One region of the Paenibacillus sp. GCM10028914 genome, then DNA from elsewhere that is predicted to be linked to it. Evidence: predicted binding sites of a transcription regulator. Region 1 holds the regulator's gene; the other holds the start of a gene.
What was found. The regulator Rex, encoded in region 1, represses fermentation and respiration genes when NADH is low (regulators of the CRP and FNR family bind a similar motif). The targets are predictions, from matches to a motif close to TTGTGAAATATTTCACAA.
Positions count from the first base shown of each region.

Region 2: the regulator Rex is predicted to act here: its motif matches at 2,349-2,366, upstream of adhE (bifunctional acetaldehyde-CoA/alcohol dehydrogenase).

Region 1 covers NZ_JBHTFO010000018.1:801,767-805,344, forward strand. The annotation lists gene dinG (ATP-dependent DNA helicase DinG) at 1-1,853, shown strand, start outside; gene ACFQV5_RS24400 (redox-sensing transcriptional repressor Rex) at 1,900-2,553, shown strand; gene ACFQV5_RS24405 (amidohydrolase) at 2,540-3,578, shown strand, end outside.
Region 2 covers NZ_JBHTFO010000018.1:636,994-640,571, reverse strand. The annotation lists gene adhE (bifunctional acetaldehyde-CoA/alcohol dehydrogenase) at 1-2,273, opposite strand, end outside; gene ACFQV5_RS23505 (Crp/Fnr family transcriptional regulator) at 2,590-3,309, shown strand; gene ACFQV5_RS23500 (asparagine synthase) at 3,468-3,578, shown strand, end outside.

The sequences.
Region 1 (3,578 bases):
AGGTAATTCCGTTTCCGTTCAAAGCCGCCGTCTTCAAAGGGAGACAGCATTATTTGTGTTTGAGAAAATTTGAACATAAAATAAATAGGAGAGACTTCAGCACACCTAAAGAAGATATCATCACATCTGCTCAAATGATTGTCTGGTTAACGCAGACAGAAACAGGTGATGATGAAGAATTAAATCTTGGGGGCCGAGGGGGAGATTTTTGGGAAACCGTAGCCAGCGAATCAGACTCTTGTTTGGGCCGAGCTTGTCCATGGTTTAAAAAATGTTTTTACCATCGTGCAAAGCATGAGGCAGGTATTGCGGATGTAGTCATTACGAATCATTCAAAACTCTTCACGGATGTGAAGGCAAATCATCAGCTATTACCTGCATATGAACGCCTGGTGATTGATGAAGCTCATCATCTGGAAGACGTAGCGGGTAAGCATCTAGGTCTTAACTTGAAATATTTTTCGGTAGTACATACCCTTACACGGCTTTATAAGGATAGTCGTAACGGACAGCTACCGGCTTTGCGTCAATTATTACAAACTTCGGCCCATGAAAAGGCGGGGGAATGGACGTCAGTTATAGATCGGATCTTTCCTGATCTTATAACGGTTAAGGAGACTTGGGATCGTCTAAATGACAATCTGTTTAATATTCTTCCTGAACGCGGAGATGCATCAGGGGAGACGGGGCAGTTTACGCTTCGGCTTACTCCTTCGAAGAAGCCTAAGGACTGGGATAGCTTAACCGAGCTTGAGAATCAAATTCATCTAATCTTAGGTGATGTCGTTCGTAAGGGAGATACGCTCACATCAGAGATACGAGAAGAATTGGATGACTATAGTGCTGATAGCTTAATAACCGATATCAATGGACTTTTCAAGGATCTTGCCTCACATCGAGAGAATTTGAAGTTTTTTATGACTTTAAACGATGAGGGTATTGTTTACTGGATGGAGGCTAACGGGAATTTTCGAAGTAAGTCTCTTCAGATGTATGCGGTGCCTGTCGATGTAAGTGGACAACTGAAGGAATTGTTTTTCGATAAAAAACAAAGTGTGATTCTGACATCTGCAACACTTTCTGTTGATAAATCATTCCAGTACATGATCGATAATTTAGGGCTACAGGAAGCTTCAGACCTGGGACGTCTTAACACGGTCCAACTGCCTTCGCCTTTTAACTACAGAGAGCAGGCACTGTTGTTAATTCCAAGAGATTTCCCGAGTGTCAAGGGCACAGTGGGAGATCCGCTTTTCGTAAATACACTTGTTCAGTCCCTTAAAGATGCCGCAATGGCAACTAAGGGAAGAATGCTGGTGTTATTTACTTCATATCGGATGCTTCGACAGGTCTATGAACCATTGAAAGAAGCATTATCATCAAGTGACATTGCGGTTCTTGGACAAGGGATGGACGGAACGAGCAGAACCAAACTGATTCGCAGATTTCAGGACAGCAGCGCGTCGGTTCTTCTGGGTACCAGCTCATTCTGGGAAGGGGTAGATATCCCAGGTGAAGCTTTGACGTGTCTTGCAATCGTTCGTTTGCCGTTTCAACCGCCTAATCATCCATTAGTGGAAGCGAAGAGTGAGCTGCTCCAGCAACAGAAGAAAAATCCATTCATGAAGCTTTCAGTGCCACAGGCTGTTATTCGTTTTAAACAAGGATTTGGGCGACTTGTACGGACTGCACAAGACAAAGGGATTGTCATCGTATATGATACCCGTGTAATTGAATCCTATTATGGAAAACATTTTTTGTACTCACTTCCAGGGCCTAAAATGGAACATATGCCAACGGAGCAAATGGTACCTCGTATTACGGAATGGCTTCATGGAGAAGGAACAGTATAATAACAAGTCGAATTATAATTTGACATTATCATTAGGGGGAGCATGCATGAAATCGGATAAAATATCAGAGGCCGTTGTTCGCAGACTGCCCGTTTACTTGCGCTATTTGAATGAGCTTCATATTCGTGAGGTAGCAACTGTGTCCTCACAAGAGTTAGGGCAAAAACTTGATCTAAACCCAGCACAAATTCGTAAGGATCTGGCCTATTTTGGAGATTTCGGTAGAAAGGGTATTGGATACGATGTCAGTTACCTAATCGAAAAAATCCGTCATATTTTAAAGCTGGATCAACAAATTAACGTAGTGCTTGTGGGTGCAGGTAATCTTGGACAAGCCTTGTCTAACTACAATGCTTTTCTGAAAGATAATATGAAAATTGTAGCTATTTTTGATGCATACAGTCCAAAAGTGGGCACCAAGATTAATAATATTGTTGTACAGCCAATGGAAGAACTGACGGCAACAATTAAAGAATATAACATACGAATCGGTATCATCACCGTTCCAGATGTGGAAGCGCAGGCTGTTGCCGATAATCTTATTTCGGCAGGTATTGAAGCGATTCTTAATTTCGCTCCAATCATTTTGAAAGCACCGCCTCATATCCGAATCCATACGGCTGACTTCACAACTGATCTGCAAAGTCTGGCCTATTACTTGGTTAATGGAAAGGAAGATACCGAACATGAAGAAGCATAAATGGATGATTACAAACGGTACCTTTGCCGTGCTACGGGAAGGAAAGTCTGTTCTCCGTGGTTATATGGTAGTTGAGGACGACCTAATTACCTATATCGGTGAAGAAAAGCCTGTAGTCGAGGAAGATATAGAAGTTATTGACGGTACACATCTCTTCTTCATGCCAGGGTTAATTAATACGCATGGTCATACAGCTATGTCGCTTCTTCGCGGACATGGAGATGACCTTGCTCTTCAAGTATGGCTTCAGGAGAAGATGTGGCCAATGGAAGCAAAGTTCACAGCGAATGATGTATACTGGGGAACGTCGCTTTCCGTAATTGAAATGCTTAAGGGAGGAACAACGACCTTCCTTGATATGTATGATCATATGGATCAGGTCGCTGCTGTAACGGAACAATCGGGTATGCGCGGGGTACTTACACGCGGCGTAATCGGTTTGTGTGCTCCTGATGTCCAGAAGCACAAGCTCGATGAGGCTATTGCCTTCGCAAAGGATTGGCATGGCGCAGCAAATGGTCGTATTACGACCATGATATCGCCGCATGCACCTTACACATGTCCTCCTGATTACATTGAAAAGTTCGTCCAGGCTGCTCATGATCTGGACTTACCCTTGCACACTCACATGTCGGAAACGACTACAGAAGTAGAGCAGAATGTTCAGGAATATGGATTAAGACCTGTAGCTCACTTGCAGAAGCTAGGATTTTTCTCCAGACCGGCACTTGTAGCTCACGGGGTTCATTTAACGGATGAGGAGATTGAGATTTTGGCGGCTCATCAGGTTGCGGTATCTCATAATCCGGGAAGTAACTTGAAGCTGGCAAGTGGTGTAGCAAGAGTACCAGAATTGCTTAAGGCTGGAGTAACCGTTTCTTTAGGTACTGATGGTCCTGCAAGCAACAACAACTTAGATATGTTTGAAGAAATGCGATTAGCTGCGCTCATTCATAAAGGTGTTACTGGTGATCCCACGGCAATTCCGGCTTCGGAAGCGTTGCGTATGGGTACTGAGTATGGTG
Region 2 (3,578 bases), 160 kb from region 1:
CGAATGACGTGAGGCATCAGAATCGCATTGGTGCGTCCGTGAGCTGTATGGTACTGACCGCCCCATTTATGAGCTAAACTGTGGTTGATACCCAGGAATGCGTTGGCAAACGCCATACCAGCAAGCGTCGAAGCATTGTGCATTTTTTCACGAGCTAGCTTATCACCAGTCAAAGCCGACTGTTCAAGATACTGGAATACGAGCTGAATGGCTTTGATTGCAAGCCCATCTGTATAATCATTAGCCATGACGGATACATAAGCTTCAATTGCATGCGTTAGTACGTCCATACCTGTATCAGCAACAGCTGTTTTAGGTAAGCTGTACACGAACTCAGGATCAATAATCGCTACGTCTGGAGTCAGCTCATAGTCAGCCAGAGGGTACTTCGTATTGCCTTGTACTTTATCTGTAATAACCGCGAACGAAGTTACTTCCGAACCTGTACCCGATGTCGTTGGAATCGCAACGAACTTCGCTTTTTGTCCAAGACGAGGATATTTATAGATCCGTTTACGAATATCCATGAATTTTTGTTTCAGGTTGTTGAAATCTGTATCTGGGTATTCATAGAACAGCCACATTGCCTTGGCAGCATCCATCGGCGATCCTCCACCGAGTGCAATGATACAATCCGGTTGGAATCTCTTCATCATTTGAGCACCGCGCTCAACTGTTGTTGTCGATGGATCTGGTTCTACCTCCGAGAATACTTCAATAGCAACCGGTACCTGGCGCTGACGCAAATAGTGCTCAACCTTTTCTACATAACCCAGCTTCACCATCATTGGGTCAGTAACGATTGCTACACGAGTGATATCCGGCATTTTGGCAAGGTATTGAGTCGACCCTTTTTCAAAATAAATTTTGTTCGGCACTTTGAACCATTGCATATTCACGGTACGGTGATTCACCCTTTTCACGTTGATCAGATTAACTGCACTTACGTTCGAAGATGTAGCATTTCGTCCATACGATCCACAGCCGAGCGTGAGCGATGGTAAGTTTGTGTTGTAAATGTCACCAATACCACCTTGCGAAGACGGTTGATTTACCAGCACGCGGCAAGTTTGCATACGATCCGAGAACTTTTGAATGATTTCTTCATTATTCGAATGAATTACCGAAGAGTGACCCATTCCGCCAAAAGCAACGACTTCTGCAGCACGTTCAATCCCTTGTTCTGCGTTCTTCACTTTATAGCAGGCAAGAATCGGGCTGAGCTTCTCAGCTGATAATGGGAATTTTGGTCCTACACCGTCGATCTCCGCTACAAGAATCTTCGTACCTTCAGGTACATCAATGCCGCAATCTTTAGCGATCTTAGTTGCTGGCTGCCCAACGATTGCAGGATTTACCGCACATTTCTCAGCCACGATTGCACCTGCGGTCAGTTTAGTTGCTTCTTCTTTGTTTACGAAGTAACAACCGCTCGCAATCATTTTTTTCTTCACTTGTTCAAAAATTGTTTCTTCTATAATAACGGCCTGTTCCGATGCACAGATCATACCGTTGTCAAATGTTTTCGAGAGGATGAGGTCATTAACAGCTTGATCAAGATCGGCCGATTTTTCAATAAAGCATGGTACGTTACCAGGACCCACACCGAGAGCTGGTTTACCGCAGCTATATGCTGCCTTAACCATTGCAGATCCACCTGTAGCCAAAATACAAGCAACATCAGGGTGATTCATCAGCGTATTCGTTTTATCCATGGAAGGAGCATCAATCCATTGAATACAGTTTTCAGGAGCGCCATGCTTCACTGCAGCTTCCAGCAAAATTTTAGCTGCTTCCCGGCTGCACGCTTGTGCGGATGGATGGAATCCAAAGATAATTGGGTTTTTGGTCTTAATCGCAATGAGTGCTTTGAAAATCGTTGTTGATGTTGGATTCGTTACTGGAGTGATACCCATAATGATGCCTACAGGTTCAGCAATCTTCTGGTAATTACCGTAAGGATTGTCTTCAATGACGCCAACCGTTTTCTCGTATTTAATACTGTTATGAATATACTCGGTTGCGAACATGTTCTTGATGATTTTGTCTTCGTAAACACCCCGGCCTGTTTCTTGCACGGCCATTTTAGCCAAATACATATGTTTATCTAGACCAGCTAATGCCATGGCTTGAACGATTTCATCAATCTGTTCCTGATTCAGAGCTTTAAACTGCTCACTAGCTCGATTCGCCTTATTGATCAATCCTTGAATGTAATCTTTTGCAGTTTCCTGTTGCTTAATCTCCGTAACTCCATTGTTCTTAACAGCCATTTCCCTCATCCTCCTGTAAAAAAATGTTTTTTATCTCTCTGTACTTCGATAATATCACAGGGTTCTCCAAAAAGATAGTGAATTTTTTCACAAAGATAAAAGTTTTTTTCAGAAATAATTACAAGCGCTTACATCCAGCTTAATTCCCCACTTGTCTGTGTTTTCTTACACTTCTATTTCATTGTTTCTAGTGAAATTCATCACAATGTTTGAAATATCGCCACTTTTTCCTCTCTTTCACATCCCACAAGTGAATGTATTCACGTTATAATTTATTTAAATTTAACAGAAAAATTTAGAGTTAGGGGATATAGACATGAAAACTTTGGATTGTGTCATTGAAACCCAAGGAAATACTAGCTGTTTCTCAGAGCAAAATCTCAACCGACTCCTTGTAAGTATGAAGGATCGTATAATACCAGAAGGTTCACATCTATTTTGGGAAGGCGACTTCTCCGACAAATTGTATTACATTAAGCGTGGACGTATTAAATTGACTAAATCCACTGACGAAGGTAAAGAACTAATCCTATATATGTACCAAGCGGGCGATATGGTAGGCCAAGCCGATCCTTTCTTTAGCACGAAACATAGTTTTTCGGCCGAAGTGCTTGAAGAAACTGAAGTCGGGGTCATTGAACATAAAGATTTAGAAATTCTTATTTGCCAACACTGTGATTTTGCTATTGATTTCATGAAATGGATGGGTATCCATCACCGCATTACCCAAACCAAGTTCAGAGATTTAATGATGTATGGTAAGCCAGGCGCTCTTAGTTCCACCCTCATCCGCCTTAGCAACACATATGGAGAAACGCAGGCGGACAATTCGATCCTGATTAACAAAAAAATCACCCATACCGATTTATCGAATATGATCGGTGCAACGCGTGAGAGCGTAAACCGTATGCTTAGCGATCTACGAAAAAAAGAAGTTGTTGAGTATGCGAGCGGAATGATTGTCATTAAGAACTTAGCTGCACTCCAGGAAATTTGCCACTGTGAGCTTTGTCCAAATGAAATCTGCAGAATTTAATATTGTTGCCTATTATTTATTCACAATAGATTAGGCTGAAATAGAATGATTAGAGACGCTCCAATTCATTGGGCGTCTTTGTTGTTATACATAAAAGCACTGTAACCGCCCATAATAAAGAGGGTCGTTCCAATTCATTCATTAAAGGAGTGTTTTGCATGCGTGAAGGTTTGATTCCTGCTGTTCTTGGAACTGTAGTATCTGCTTCCGGCGCCGCTCTGTTAAGCAGCAAGTATAAACTTGCCGCAACCGGAATTTTGGGGTTTGGC